DNA from 2 places in the Psychrobacillus sp. FSL H8-0483 genome. Region 1 is predicted to be linked to the other one. Evidence: a T-box and tRNA genes for the amino acid it is inferred to sense, from the RefSeq annotation. Region 1 holds a T-box; the other holds one or more tRNA genes.
The links. The T-box of region 1 lies ahead of pheS (phenylalanine--tRNA ligase subunit alpha). A T-box ahead of a tRNA ligase gene usually reads a tRNA of that ligase, here a tRNA-Phe.
Positions count from the first base shown of each region.

Region 1 (7,602 bases):
TCCACTCTGTGGAGGGCAGACATATTCTGCGTAGGATCCGAAGCAACTTCCGAAGACATAGTCGCCAACTTTAAATCTTTGTACATTTTTACCGACCGCTTCAACGATGCCTGAAACGTCAATCCCCAATATTGACGATTTTGGTTTTTTAAGACCATTATTTAATCTGGTAGGCAAATAACCCTTCCGATATAGACAGTCAAATTGATTGACTGAAGCGTTATGCACTCTGATTAGTACCCGATCGTCATTCTTTATAGATGGCAGTTCAACTTCATTTATCCTAAGGACCTCCGGGGATCCATACGAGGTGTAAACAGCTGCTCTCATCTCACTAACCTCCCAGAATATTTTTCAATTCGTTATTAGTTATACATTTAATATAATTCGCTTAAATAGCCATAAATTCTTTACTCAATTTAGTTAATTTAGTCATGCTATTTTGGACAATAATCAGTTCCCAGTATCTATATACTTATTGACCTTGTTTTAGAACAAATTTGGTTTACATTAACTTAATTCTTAAATCGCATAAAAACGCTTTTAATTTATTGTTAAACTAACCTGCTGCGTTAGTTTAAGTGAAATCCTTCATAAACTATAGTTGTTTTAACATAAATATCCAATAAAAAAAATCACCTGTCAGATAAACTAGAGAGGTGATTTTAATCATCTTTATTTAATTCAAACTAAACTTTGTATTCTTTAAAATTTCTATATCAGTAACCTACTTTAATACAAAGTTACCAACTTTAATGTTACTGGACGCGAGAGCGCCAGAAATTGTATCTTCTGGCGTCCCTCTTTTAAAACTTTCCCGGTAATAATATAGCAAACGTGCCGTCAAAAGCACGTTAGAAACAATGGAGACAAGATGCACTTAAAGGCCGCATTCAAAAAATAGCAAGCGTAACGAATAATTTTTTTCTTAAAGTATATCGCTATTTTTGAATATATGCTTATCAGCGAAGAGTAATAAAAATAATCCGTGAAGAGTTATTATTCTTCACGGATTATTTTTATTTGAATGCGGTTGCGAGTTCATTTAATACGGAATTTCGTTTTGTATCATCCGCCATTTTCCACCATTTTTCAAAGATTACTCCAAGTCCAGGTAGTAAATGTTCTTCTCCTCTTTGAATGGCATCTTCGACTACCTCTCGAATATCAGTTGTCGAATTGCCTTTCAAATTTGCAGTTATTGCTTCTCGAATTTGAAAATCCAATTTTCATCACTCCTCGCAATTATGTTATCCAAACTCTCGCAAGCTATACATGAATTTGTTACAATTAATCAAGAAAAGTGTAAGGTATTATTAAGGTGTCTCCAATGAGCACTTTACATATAGGCTCTTTTAAATTAGGTTGTTGTTTTTTAGAAGCATATATTTTGTGACGAAAATCCGCGAGACTCCTGCGGAAAAACGGGCTGCCAAGACCCCGCAACGAGCTTGTAGGAACAAATCCTAAGTTCGCCACATCCATGTGGCAACGGATTCGTGACCAACATCCTGTTGCCCCGAGGAGGCTTGGCAGTTCGTCCGCGGAAAGCGAGTGGATTTTCGTCCATAACGACATTATCGCTTAACAGATCCTACATATAAACTAGACAGATACTAAGTAGAAAAGCTATACTTTGTTATCTAAAAAAAAGGCGGTCACACATAAATGAAACGAATTGAATCTCCACAAAATTCACTGGTGAAGCATTGGAAAAAATTATTAAGTGTTAGAAAAGAACGGGATAAAACAGGTGAATTTATTATTGAAGGTTTTCACTTAGTAGAGGAAGCAATTAAACAAAAAGAAAACGTGCTTACGATTATGATAAGTGATACTAGTGAGATTCCAGTGAATTGGGATGTAGAAAATATTGAAATGGTTGAAATCAATGATGTCATAAAAAAAGAACTTGCTGAAACAGAGCATACACAAGGTATATTTGCTCACTGTAAACAACAAACTGTGGTTGATCAAGAGCAAACGAACTGGAGTCGCCTATTATTAATTGATGCCGTTCAAGATCCAGGTAATATTGGCACAATGATACGCACGGCAGATGCTGCAGGAATAGACGCAGTGATTCTTGGAAAAGGATCTGCGGATGCATATAATTCCAAAACACTACGATCTGCACAAGGATCTCATTTTCATATTCCTGTAGTAAAAGGGGATCTACACGATTGGGTGGATCAGTTGAAAAATCGACAAGTGCCAGTTTTCGGAACTGCATTTGAAAATTCTACACCGTTTAATGCAGTTAAAAAAGGTGATACGTTTGCGTTAATCGTTGGGAATGAAGGAAGCGGCATACATGCTGAGCTACTACAGAAAACGGATCAGAATATTATAGTACCCCTTTTAGGTCAAGCTGAATCATTAAACGTAGCAGTTGCAACCGGAATTCTTCTATATGGATTAACATTAAAATAAAAGACACTTGAAGAAATGTCTAAAAATACGTATAATAGACTATAATTTGATAAATAGAAAAAGCTGTGATCGGGAAAAGTATATATGACGATTCGAAAAAAGGGATTTTACACCGTGACTGAAAGTGTAAATAGAGAATGCATATAGAAGTTCACCCCGTTAGCTGCCACCGGGACCAGCGATTGCTGTAAAGGTGTGCCGGTGTAGAGCCGTTAGTCGAATTGAGTGATTGCACTTACTTTTGTGCAATAATCAGGGTGGTACCGCGAAATTAGTCCTCGTCCCTTTTATAGGGGCGGGGCTTTTTATTTTGTAAAATTTCATTCAGCCGAGTAATGTTGAATGAAATCATAGCCTCTGGCGGATGTCACAGATTTGCAAAGCAGTTCAGTTCATCGAGCTAGCTTGATGCAAAACCTGGACTCCATTACGCCAAGGCGAATTTGATTAAGGAGGATTATCAGATGGAAGCACAACTTCAACAGTTGAAAGAGGAAGCAATTCAAAAAATTGCAGCTTCTCAAAATGTAAAAGAATTAAATGATGTGCGTGTTGCATATTTAGGTAAAAAAGGACCGATTACGGACTTACTAAAAGGAATGGGTAAACTTCCTGCAGAAGAACGTCCGAAAATGGGGGCATTAGTAAATGTAGTACGTGAAGAAGTAACAGAAGTACTTGAAGCTCGCATGACATTGCTTCAAGACCAAGCGATCCAAGAACAGTTAGAAAAAGAATCTATTGACGTAACATTACCAGGGCGTCCAGTGAAAACAGGTAATCATCATCCACTTACTCGTGTAGTAGAAGAGATTGAAGATTTATTTATTAGCATGGGATATGAAATTGCGGAAGGTCCGGAAGTGGAAAAAGACTATTATAATTTTGAAGCTTTAAACTTGCCAAAAGGTCATCCAGCTCGTGATATGCAAGATTCTTTCTATATTTCAGAGGATATTCTTCTTCGTACACATACTTCTCCAGTACAAGCTCGTACAATGGAAGCAAAAGAAGGCAAGCCGATTAAAATCATTTGTCCAGGTAAAGTGTACCGCCGTGACAATGATGATGCGACACATTCACACCAATTTACACAAATCGAAGGACTTGTAATTGGGGAAAATATTCGCATGAGTGATCTAAAAGGAACACTTTCTGTCTTTGCGAAGAAAATGTTCGGTGATGATCGTGAAATCCGTCTTCGTCCAAGTTTCTTCCCGTTCACAGAGCCATCTGTTGAAATGGATATTTCTTGCTTTAAATGTGGCGGAAGTGGCTGTAACGTTTGTAAGAAAACAGGGTGGATTGAGATTTTAGGTGCTGGTATGGTACATCCAAACGTACTTGAAATGGCTGGCTATGATTCGAAAAAACTATCTGGGTTTGCATTCGGTATGGGTCCAGAGCGTATTGCAATGTTGAAATATGGAGTGGAAGATATTCGTCATTTCTATACGAATGATGTGCGTTTCTTATCGCAATTCCACCGAACAGAAGTGTAAGGAGGAAATGACATGTTAGTTTCTACGAAATGGTTAGCAGATTATGTGAATACACAAGGACTTGATCCAAAAGAATTGGGTGAAAAAATTACTCGTTCAGGTATTGAAGTCGATGCAGTAATAGATCGCTCTCAAGGAATGACAAATGTAGTAGTCGGTTATGTGAAGGAATGTGTGAAGCATCCAGAAGCAGACAAGTTGAATATTTGTCAGGTAGACGTTGGAGATGAAACAACACAAATTATTTGTGGAGCTCCAAACGTTGCAGCTGGTCAAAAAGTTATCGTTGCTCGTCCAGGAGCAGTGCTTCCTGGTGGCATGAAAATTAAAAAAGCAAAACTTCGTGGGGAAGAATCAAATGGTATGATTTGTTCGCTTCAAGAACTTGGAATTGAAGGCAGACTGGTAGCAAAAGCATATGCAGAAGGTATTTATGTGCTTCCAGAAACAGCAACTGCTGGAGAAAGCGTACTTCCTTTATTGGGGTTAGACGATACAATCCTAGAGTTAGGCTTAACACCAAACCGTTCAGATGCTCTAAGTATGCTTGGAGTAGCTTATGAAGTTGGGGCAATTCTATCAGAGGATATGAAATATCCAGAAGCAACATACACAGAAAGTAACGAGAAAGCTTCTGATTACTTAAGCTTACGTGTAGATGCTGATATAGAAAATCCAATGTACGTAGCAAAAGTAGTGAAAAATGTAGTGGTAAAAGAATCACCACTATGGTTACAGCACCGACTTATGGCTGCTGGCGTTCGTCCACATAATAACGTAGTAGACATTACGAACTATGTGCTAATGGAATATGGTCAACCACTTCATGCGTTTGATTATGACCGACTGGAAACAAAAGAAATTGTCGTTCGTCTTGCAAATGAAGGAGAAAAAATTGTCACGCTTGATGATCAAGAGCGTACGCTAAAATCTAATCATTTAGTTATTACAAATGGCAAAGAGCCAGTTGCTATTGCTGGTGTTATGGGTGGTGCTAATTCAGAGGTGCATGAAGGAACAACAACGGTTGTCATCGAATCTGCATACTTTGTTGGCGGATCCGTTCGCCAAACTTCTAAGGACCATAACTTACGTAGTGATGCGAGTGCCCGTTTTGAAAAAGGTGTCGATCCGAATCGTGTTATTCCAGCTGCAGAACGTGCGGCAAGTCTTCTTGCAGAGCTTGCTGGTGGAGAAGTCCTAGCTGGTTCAATAGTAGTTGATGAGTTAGATAAAACTCCAGCTGAAGTAGTTGTGTCGCCTGACTTTATTAATAATCGTTTAGGAATGAAAATTTCATTAGAAGAAATGACTTCTATATTAACTAGACTTAAATTTGATTTCGAAGCGGCAAATGGATACTTGTATATTAAGGCACCAACTCGTCGTCAAGATATTAAAATTAAAGAAGATATTGTAGAAGAAATTGCTCGTATGTATGGGTACGATGAAATTCCAATGACATTACCAGTGGAAGAATCAAAACCAGGTGGATTAACATCTTATCAAGCAAAACGTCGTCAAGTTCGCGCTTACTTGGAAGGTGCTGGTCTTTATCAAGCCATTACGTATTCATTAACATCAAAAGAAATGTCTCAAAAATTTGCATTAGAAACTGCTCCAGTAACTGAGTTATTAATGCCAATGAGTGAAGAACGCAGTATCCTTCGTCAAAGCTTAATCCCGCATTTACTAGAGGCTGTTACGTATAATACGGCTCGCCAAGCGGATACAGTTGCTCTTTATGAAGTAGGTTCCGTATTCCTAGGTGAAACAGAATCAGGCTTACCTCATGAGCAAGAGCATTTAGCAGCTGTAATTGCAGGTAAATGGTTAGATCATAGCTGGCAAGCTGAGAAAAAAGTTGTCGATTTCTTCGTATTAAAAGGAATTGTCGAAGGATTAATGGAACTACTTGGACATACAAGTGAGCTTACATTTGAACGTTCAGTAGTAGACGGGTTACATCCTGGACGTACTGCTTCCATCAAGTTAGCTGGAGAAGAGATTGGGCTTATCGCTCAATTACACCCATCTGAGCAAAAAGCACGTGACTTAAAAGAAACGTATGTAATGGAATTGAATTTAGCAAAAGTATTAAATAAAGAAGTGGAAACATTATACTATGCACCAGTTTCTAAATTCCCATCCATTACTCGTGATATTGCATTAGTAGTGGACAGCGAGAAAGCTTCTGGCGAACTACAAGCAATTATTCAGTTATCTGGTGGAAGATTATTAAAAGGTGTACATCTATTCGATTTATATGAAGGAGAAAAAATGGAGCCAGGCAAAAAATCGGTTGCATTCTCTCTCACATACTTCGATCCAGAACGTACCCTTACAGATGAAGAAGTAGTAAATGCACATAACAAAGTATTAAAAGCACTTGCAGAGCAAGCAGGAGCAGAGTTACGAGGATAATAAACATAAACAGGAGCAGCACCGATACCATGGTGTTGCTCTTTTTATTGGATTTGATTTTTGTTACCGGATAAAAATATTTCTGACTAGATAGGAATAAAATGTGACCGGATAAAAATATTTCTGTCCGTATAGAAAATTTTAAGACCACAATGGGTATGTTCAATATGAAAATAAACATAGGAGTAACACGGATTACTCGTGTTACTCCTATGTTTATTTATTTAATTTAAGTTTACGAATCGTCAATAGTATACCAAATAACACGCCGATGAAGGACATAGCCGAAATGATGAAATAAAACGAATGCCCACCAAATTCATTATAAATATATCCACCTGCATAAGATGCGATGATACTCGATAATCCAAAAAATAAGAGTGCAAGAATGGTTTGTCCGGTAGCACGCCATTCCTTTGGCATAATTTGATATAAGTATTGAATTGCTGCGGTGTAAAAGATTGGGAACGTTAGCATTTGTAACACTTGTAGCAATGTAAGAACGATCGGACTCGTTACGAAACCTGAGGCCAAAAAACGTAAAAAGTAAAAAAATGTAGCAATCGTGATGATTTCCATTTCTTTTCCTTTTCGTAACCACCAAAAACTTAACGCAAAAATAACAATTTCACTTGTTGCAGCTATGAAGAAGGTGATTCCAACTAATGATGTGTCCCCGCCAAGTGCTTTTATATGAATGCCTAAAAATGTATCGTTCATACGAGCCGGTATAGCGCTAATAAACACTAACGCTAAAAATAGAAGCATTTCTTTATTGTTTAATACTTGTTTAAAGCCTTCCATTGTCACTGGTTTTGATGAGGCTTGTACTTCTGGCATAAACCAAATAACTCCAAATGAAATAATTCCTACTATAATAAACAAAATAGATACACTGCTCACACCAAAATAATCCATTGCAAAGCCGGAAATTAATGCCAACACCGCATAACCCAGAGCACCATATGTACGAATAGAGCCATAGCTAACACGTGCCATTTCAGAAACAGTGAAATTGAGGCTTTCAGTAAGTGGATCAATTGGCATCAAGAAAAAATAAACAAGCAGTGCAAAAATAATAAGTAACATGAAGCTATCTACGTTAAATAAAAAGTAACCGAAAATTGCTGTTAAACTAACGAGTAATAGCATTACCTTACGAATTGTTTTTGTTTTATCACTAATGAAACCCCATAGCGGTTGTGCAATTAATGTCACAAAGCCCCCCGTTCCAATAATCAGA
Region 1 covers NZ_CP152052.1:2,851,324-2,858,925, reverse strand. Annotated here, with positions in the region: partial or broken gene MHB48_RS13695 (alcohol dehydrogenase catalytic domain-containing protein) at 55-330, opposite strand; gene sspI (small acid-soluble spore protein SspI) at 1,020-1,226, opposite strand; gene MHB48_RS13685 (RNA methyltransferase) at 1,669-2,433, shown strand; T-box leader at 2,490-2,722, shown strand; gene pheS (phenylalanine--tRNA ligase subunit alpha) at 2,898-3,935, shown strand; gene pheT (phenylalanine--tRNA ligase subunit beta) at 3,948-6,359, shown strand; gene MHB48_RS13670 (MFS transporter) at 6,576-7,602, opposite strand, start outside.

Region 2 (7,602 bases), 160 kb from region 1:
TTTTAGGAACAATGATTGCTCTTTACGACACCAATATTAACTGGCTATTATTTTTAGCTATGTTATTTGCTTGTTTGCTTATCCAGGCTGCTACAAATATGTTTAATGAATACTACGACTTTGCTCGCGGTCTAGACAGTGAAGAGTCGGTCGGTATTGGCGGTGCAATCGTTCGAAACGGCGTTAAACCGAAAACAGTCATGCAATTAGCATTATTACTATACGGAGTTGCAGCATTACTAGGTATCTATATTTGCTACGAGTCTTCCTGGATGTTACTAGTTGTAGGAGCGGTTAGTATGCTAATAGGATATTTATATACAGGTGGACCATACCCGATAGCATATACTCCGTTTGGGGAGCTATTTAGTGGTGTAGTCATGGGAATGTTAATTGTTCTTATATCAACATTCATTCAAGTTGGTACAATCCCTTACTCAGCCATTTTAATCTCCATACCAAGTGCATTGCTTGTAGCAGCTATCATGCTTTCTAACAATATTCGAGATTTAGTGGAAGATAAGGAAGGTGGCAGAAAAACTATGGCAATTCTTGTCGGAAGAAAAAATGCCATTAAGGTTTTGGCTTCCTTCTTTATCATTTCCTACCTTTGGATTGTAGGTTTAGTCTTGATGCAAGTTGTTACTCCATTTGCTTTACTCGTACTGTTAAGTATAAAAAAACCAATGCATGCAATAAAACTATTTAAAGAAAAAGAAAACCCTCTAGAGGTCGGGCTTGCAATGAAAGATACTGCCCTCACAAATACTATTTTTGTTTTCTTACTTGGAATAGGCTTACTTATAGGGTACTTCATCTAAGAAGAACACTAAAAATGCTAGGAAGGTATATACCTTCCTAGCATTTTTATTTTGCGGTAGAATCCGCGCAGTCGAGAAGGCTTGTCGATACGGCCGTAAAGCATGCGAATTCAACCAAATAACAACAATGTAGTTTAACAGCGACAATTTATATGTAAGACAAATCTACTTCGGGTTATAGTCATTTTAAGCTTAGGGAAGGTTTTCGTATTTAATAGGGCTAGCACGCTTTCTACTGACCTCACTTGCTCCATTTATTATCACGAATACATCATTTCAAGGCTGGTACTGCAATCGCCTTGTTAATCAGTGCATTCATTAAGACATTTACTGGTGGAATAATTATTAAATTTCCTTCTTAAATGGTGAATTAATAGAGTTCGTGCTGTTATTTCATATCTTTCTTTCCTCCACAAAAAAAGTTTTTCCAAGTAGAGTAAGTTAAAAAGAAATCAACTACTGAAGAAAGATAGTAAATAAACATCCATACTTTTCTACAAAAAAAAAGATAATCAAATGAATGATTATCTTTTTCTTTAAAATGATGACCCCTACGGGATTCGAACCCGTGTTACCGCCGTGAAAGGGCGGTGTCTTAACCGCTTGACCAAGGGGCCAAATATATGGCGGAGAAGGAGGGATTTGAACCCTCGCGCCGGTTACCCGACCTACACCCTTAGCAGGGGCGCCTCTTCAGCCACTTGAGTACTTCCCCATATGATTCGAAATGGAATCCTTGGCCTCACACTTATGAAGCGTGCACTCTAACTAACTGTGCATAGACCAATTAATTTAAGCGGGTGAAGAGAATCGAACTCTCATCATCAGCTTGGAAGGCTGAGGTTTTACCACTAAACTACACCCGCATTATTATGGTGGCTCAGGACGGAATCGAACCGCCGACACAAGGATTTTCAGTCCTTTGCTCTACCGACTGAGCTACTGAGCCACATATGTATTTTTTTAAAAAATGGCGGTCCCGACCGGGATCGAACCGGCGATCTCCTGCGTGACAGGCAGGCATGTTAACCGCTACACCACGGGACCATTTGGTTGCGGGGACAGGATTTGAACCTGTGACCTTCGGGTTATGAGCCCGACGAGCTACCGAACTGCTCCACCCCGCGACAATATTATACTTGCAGTTTAAGTTTTACTACGCTCGAAGAAAGTTGGACACCTGCTTCGGCTTTGCCTGCATCGGTGTTAATCGTCATCTTCGTTTGACGATTTGCTCCACCCGCGACAATAATATTTAGTGTTATTTCAAAATGAATATACTAAACTATTTTTTAAGTGTTTCATCAACAAACAATAAGTTGTAAATGGAGGAGGAAGAGGGATTCGAACCCCCGCGCGGTATGACCCGCCTGTCGGTTTTCAAGACCGATCCCTTCAGCCAGACTTGGGTATTCCTCCGTATTATTGTGTTTATAATAGCTGTATGACCTAAATCTATAAATAAAATCCATTAGCCATACTAGCTATTTGGAAGTAAAAAAGTAATCAAGCAAGTGATTACTTTCCACTTAAAAATATGACCCCTACGGGATTCGAACCCGTGTTACCGCCGTGAAAGGGCGGTGTCTTAACCGCTTGACCAAGGGGCCAACATATGGCGGAGAAGGAGGGATTTGAACCCTCGCGCCGGTTGCCCGACCTACACCCTTAGCAGGGGCGCCTCTTCAGCCACTTGAGTACTTCCCCATATGGCTCCGAAGGTAGGACTCGAACCTACGACCAATCGATTAACAGTCGATTGCTCTACCACTGAGCTACTTCGGAATAATGGTGGGCCTAAATGGACTCGAACCATCGACCTCACGCTTATCAGGCGTGCGCTCTAACCAGCTGAGCTATAGGCCCATTATTTGGAGCGGGTGAAGAGAATCGAACTCTCATCATCAGCTTGGAAGGCTGAGGTTTTACCACTAAACTACACCCGCATTACTATGGTGGCTCAGGACGGAATCGAACCGCCGACACAAGGATTTTCAGTCCTTTGCTCTACCGACTGAGCTACTGAGCCACATATGTATTTTTTAAAAAAATGGCGGTCCCGACCGGGATCGAACCGGCGATCTCCTGCGTGACAGGCAGGCATGTTAACCGCTACACCACGGGACCATTTGGTTGCGGGGACAGGATTTGAACCTGTGACCTTCGGGTTATGAGCCCGACGAGCTACCGAACTGCTCCACCCCGCGACAATATTATTATTAAGACAATCTTTTTCTTAATCCCACTAACAACAAGTTAAAATGGAGGAGGAAGAGGGATTCGAACCCCCGCGCGGTATGACCCGCCTGTCGGTTTTCAAGACCGATCCCTTCAGCCAGACTTGGGTATTCCTCCGTAATTATTGTGTTGGTGGACCTTGCAGGACTCGAACCTGCGACCGGACGGTTATGAGCCGTCTGCTCTAACCAACTGAGCTAAAGGTCCTTAAGATGGCGGCAGAGGGAGTCGAACCCACGACCTTTCGGGTATGAACCGAATGCTCTAGCCAGCTGAGCTACGCCGCCATGATATTTTTTATAATTTAATATTATTTGGTGGAGCCTAGCGGGATCGAACCGCTGACCTCCTGCGTGCAAGGCAGGCGCTCTCCCAGCTGAGCTAAGGCCCCAAATGTAATAATAACTGGTCGGGAAGACAGGATTCGAACCTGCGACCCCTTGGTCCCAAACCAAGTGCTCTACCAAGCTGAGCTACTTCCCGATATATATGGCGCGCCCGGCAGGAGTCGAACCCACAACCTTCTGATCCGTAGTCAGACGCTCTATCCAATTGAGCTACGGGCGCTTAAATTCTTTTTTAAAAAATGGTGCCGAGGACCGGAATCGAACCGGTACGGTAGTCACCTACCGCAGGATTTTAAGTCCTGTGCGTCTGCCAGTTCCGCCACCCCGGCACTTAAATGAATCTTTGGAGCGGAAGACGAGGTTCGAACTCGCGACCCCCACCTTGGCAAGGTGGTGTTCTACCACTGAACTACTTCCGCTCGGTTATTAAATTAAATGGTGCGGGTGAAGGGAGTCGAACCCCCACGCCTTGCGGCGCTAGATCCTAAGTCTAGTGCGTCTGCCAGTTCCGCCACACCCGCATACATAATTCACTTAAAAGTGATGAGCCATGTAGGATTCGAACCTACGACCCTCTGATTAAAAGTCAGATGCTCTACCAACTGAGCTAATGGCTCGAAAAAAATGGTGCCGGAGAAAGGACTTGAACCCTCAACCTACTGATTACAAGTCAGTTGCTCTACCAGTTGAGCTACTCCGGCAGGAGTAAATATATGGTGGAGGATGACGGGCTCGAACCGCCGACCCTCTGCTTGTAAGGCAGATGCTCTCCCAGCTGAGCTAATCCTCCTGGGTAATATAATTCATAACAAGTTACTATTATGTACTTATCGCAAGCCCAGCGACGTCCTACTCTTGCAGGGGGAAACCCCCAACTACCATTGGCGCTGAAGAGCTTAACTTCCGTGTTCGGTATGGGAACGGGTGTGACCTCTTCGCCATCATCACTAGACTTGAATAATTAATGAAAGACAAGTTTTATTATAACAACTGTGTAGAAAATTACAAGTGTTTTTTTAAAAAAATTATTCTTTCAAAACTGGATAAAAGACATTGAATTCTGTAAATTCTATTTTGGTTAAGTCCTCGATCGATTAGTATTCGTCAGCTGCACGTGTCGCCACGCTTCCACCCCGAACCTATCTACCTCATCGTCTTTGAGGGATCTTACTTACTTGCGTAATGGGAAATCTCATCTTGAGGGGGGCTTCGTGCTTAGATGCTTTCAGCACTTATCCCGTCCACACATAGCTACCCAGCGATGCTCTTGGCAGAACAACTGGTACACCAGCGGTGTGTCCATCCCGGTCCTCTCGTACTAAGGACAGCTCCTCTCAAATTTCCTACGCCCACGACGGATAGGGACCGAACTGTCTCACGACGTTCTGAACCCAGCTCGCGTACCGCTTTAATGGGCGAACAGCCCAACCCTTGGGACCGACTACAGCCCCAGGATGCGATGAGCCGACATCGAGGTGCCAAACCTCCCCGTCGATGTGGACTCTTGGGGGAGATAAGCCTGTTATCCCCGGGGTAGCTTTTATCCGTTGAGCGATGGCCCTTCCATGCGGAACCACCGGATCACTAAGCCCGTCTTTCGACCCTGCTCGACTTGTAGGTCTCGCAGTCAAGCTCCCTTCTGCCTTTACACTCTTCGAATGATTTCCAACCATTCTGAGGGAACCTTTGGGCGCCTCCGTTACACTTTAGGAGGCGACCGCCCCAGTCAAACTACCCGCCTGACACTGTCTCCTACCCGGGTTACGGGTATGGGTTAGAATTTCAATACAACCAGGGCAGTATCCCACCGACGCCTCCTCCGAAGCTGGCGCTCCGGGCTCTAAGGCTCCTGCCTATCCTGTACAAGTTGCACCAAAATTCAATATCAAGCTATAGTAAAGCTCCACGGGGTCTTTCCGTCCTGTCGCGGGTAACCTGCATCTTCACAGGTACTATAATTTCACCGAGTCTCTCGTTGAGACAGTGCCCAGATCGTTACGCCTTTCGTGCGGGTCGGAACTTACCCGACAAGGAATTTCGCTACCTTAGGACCGTTATAGTTACGGCCGCCGTTTACTGGGGCTTCAATTCGCACCTTCGCTTGCGCTAAGCACTCCTCTTAACCTTCCAGCACCGGGCAGGCGTCAGCCCCTATACTTCACCTTACGGTTTTGCAGAGACCTGTGTTTTTGCTAAACAGTCGCCTGGGCCTATTCACTGCGGCTCTTCTAGGCTATTCACCCAAAAGAGCACCCCTTCTCCCGAAGTTACGGGGTCATTTTGCCGAGTTCCTTAACGAGAGTTCTCTCGCTCACCTTAGGATTCTCTCCTCGACTACCTGTGTCGGTTTGCGGTACGGGCACCTATCACCTCGCTAGAGGCTTTTCTTGGCAGTGTGAAATCAGGAACTTCGGACTAAGTCCTCGCCATCACAGCTCAATGTTATAGAATGCGGATTTTCCTACATTCACACCTTACTGCTTGGACGTGCATAACCAACAGCACGCTTACCCTATCCTTCTGCGTCCCCCCATTACTCAAACGGTGGTTTGGTGGTACAGGAATATCAACCTGTTGTCCATCGTCTACGCCTATCGGCCTCGACTTAGGTCCCGACTAACCCTGAGCGGACGAGCCTTCCTCAGGAAACCTTAGTCATACGGTGGACGGGATTCTCACCCGTCTTTCGCTACTCATACCGGCATTCTCACTTCTAAGCGCTCCACCAGTCCTTCCGGTCTGACTTCAACGCCCTTAGAACGCTCTCCTACCACTGATACCAAAGGTATCAATCCACAGCTTCGGTGATTTGTTTAGCCCCGATACATTTTCGGCGCAGCGTCACTCGACCAGTGAGCTATTACGCACTCTTTAAATGATGGCTGCTTCTAAGCCAACATCCTGGTTGTCTAAGCAACGCCACATCCTTTTCCACTTAACAAATACTTTGGGACCTTAGCTGGTGGTCTGGGCTGTTTCCCTCTTGACTACGGATCTTATCACTCGCAGTCTGACTCCCAAACATAAATCATTGGCATTCGGAGTTTGTCTGAATTCGGTAACCCGGGATGGGCCCCTAGTCCAAACAGTGCTCTACCTCCAAGATTCTTAACGTTTGAGGCTAGCCCTAAAGCTATTTCGGAGAGAACCAGCTATCTCCAGGTTCGATTGGAATTTCTCCGCTACCCACACCTCATCCCCGCACTTTTCAACGTGCGTGGGTTCGGACCTCCAGTAAGTGTTACCTTACCTTCATCCTGGACATGGGTAGATCACCTGGTTTCGGGTCTACGACCACATACTCATTCGCCCTATTCAGACTCGCTTTCGCTGCGGCTCCGTCTTCTCAACTTAACCTTGCATGTAATCGTAACTCGCCGGTTCATTCTACAAAAGGCACGCTATCACCCATTAACGGGCTCTAACTACTTGTAGGCACACGGTTTCAGGATCTATTTCACTCCCCTTCCGGGGTGCTTTTCACCTTTCCCTCACGGTACTGGTTCACTATCGGTCACTAGGTAGTATTTAGCCTTGGGAGATGGTCCTCCCAGATTCCGACGGAATTTCACGTGTTCCGCCGTACTCAGGATACACTCAAGAGAGAATGAACTTTTGACTACGGGGCTTTTACCCTATCCTGCGGACCTTTCCAGATCGCTTCGTCTAGCTCATTCCTTTGTAACTCTATGTAGAGTGTCCTACAACCCCAAGAGGCAAGCCTCTTGGTTTGGGCTATTCCCGTTTCGCTCGCCGCTACTCAGGGAATCGATTTTTCTTTCTCTTCCTCCAGGTACTTAGATGTTTCAGTTCCCTGGGTGTGCCACAGATACGCTATGTATTCACGTAAATGTACTGCTCCATTACGAACAGTGGGTTTCCCCATTCGGAAATCTCCGGATCAAAGCTCACTTACAGCTCCCCGAAGCATATCGGTGTTAGTGCCGTCCTTCTTCGGCTCCTAGTGCCAAGGCATTCACCGTGCGCCCTTATTAACTTAACCTAATATGGCTTCCAATTACTTGGAGTCCATTCAAAATTAGTAGTTAAAAGTACTACACAACATATAATCACCGAAGTGATTACAAATTGAATTTCTTGAATTTGTTTCTTTCAATGTCGTTTTATCCAGTTTTCAAAGAACAAGTTTTCAAATGCTCATAAAAATGAACATTCAAAACTGAACTGCAAAACGT
Region 2 covers NZ_CP152052.1:3,006,794-3,014,395, forward strand. Annotated here, with positions in the region: gene MHB48_RS14380 (1,4-dihydroxy-2-naphthoate polyprenyltransferase) at 1-821, shown strand, start outside; tRNA gene MHB48_RS14385 (tRNA-Glu) at 1,367-1,438, opposite strand; tRNA gene MHB48_RS14390 (tRNA-Ser) at 1,446-1,536, opposite strand; tRNA gene MHB48_RS14395 (tRNA-Gly) at 1,617-1,687, opposite strand; tRNA gene MHB48_RS14400 (tRNA-Phe) at 1,695-1,770, opposite strand; tRNA gene MHB48_RS14405 (tRNA-Asp) at 1,793-1,868, opposite strand; tRNA gene MHB48_RS14410 (tRNA-Met) at 1,872-1,948, opposite strand; tRNA gene MHB48_RS14415 (tRNA-Ser) at 2,148-2,240, opposite strand; tRNA gene MHB48_RS14420 (tRNA-Glu) at 2,360-2,431, opposite strand; tRNA gene MHB48_RS14425 (tRNA-Ser) at 2,438-2,528, opposite strand; tRNA gene MHB48_RS14430 (tRNA-Asn) at 2,532-2,606, opposite strand; tRNA gene MHB48_RS14435 (tRNA-Ile) at 2,611-2,687, opposite strand; tRNA gene MHB48_RS14440 (tRNA-Gly) at 2,694-2,767, opposite strand; tRNA gene MHB48_RS14445 (tRNA-Phe) at 2,775-2,850, opposite strand; tRNA gene MHB48_RS14450 (tRNA-Asp) at 2,873-2,948, opposite strand; tRNA gene MHB48_RS14455 (tRNA-Met) at 2,952-3,028, opposite strand; tRNA gene MHB48_RS14460 (tRNA-Ser) at 3,084-3,176, opposite strand; tRNA gene MHB48_RS14465 (tRNA-Ile) at 3,190-3,266, opposite strand; tRNA gene MHB48_RS14470 (tRNA-Met) at 3,273-3,346, opposite strand; tRNA gene MHB48_RS14475 (tRNA-Ala) at 3,375-3,450, opposite strand; tRNA gene MHB48_RS14480 (tRNA-Pro) at 3,466-3,542, opposite strand; tRNA gene MHB48_RS14485 (tRNA-Arg) at 3,550-3,626, opposite strand; tRNA gene MHB48_RS14490 (tRNA-Leu) at 3,647-3,735, opposite strand; tRNA gene MHB48_RS14495 (tRNA-Gly) at 3,751-3,825, opposite strand; tRNA gene MHB48_RS14500 (tRNA-Leu) at 3,843-3,927, opposite strand; tRNA gene MHB48_RS14505 (tRNA-Lys) at 3,951-4,023, opposite strand; tRNA gene MHB48_RS14510 (tRNA-Thr) at 4,032-4,107, opposite strand; tRNA gene MHB48_RS14515 (tRNA-Val) at 4,121-4,196, opposite strand; rRNA gene rrf (5S ribosomal RNA) at 4,243-4,358, opposite strand; rRNA gene MHB48_RS14525 (23S ribosomal RNA) at 4,481-7,409, opposite strand.
Region 2: it encodes a tRNA-Phe, which carries the amino acid that the T-box ahead of pheS (phenylalanine--tRNA ligase subunit alpha) is inferred to sense. The anticodon was not compared.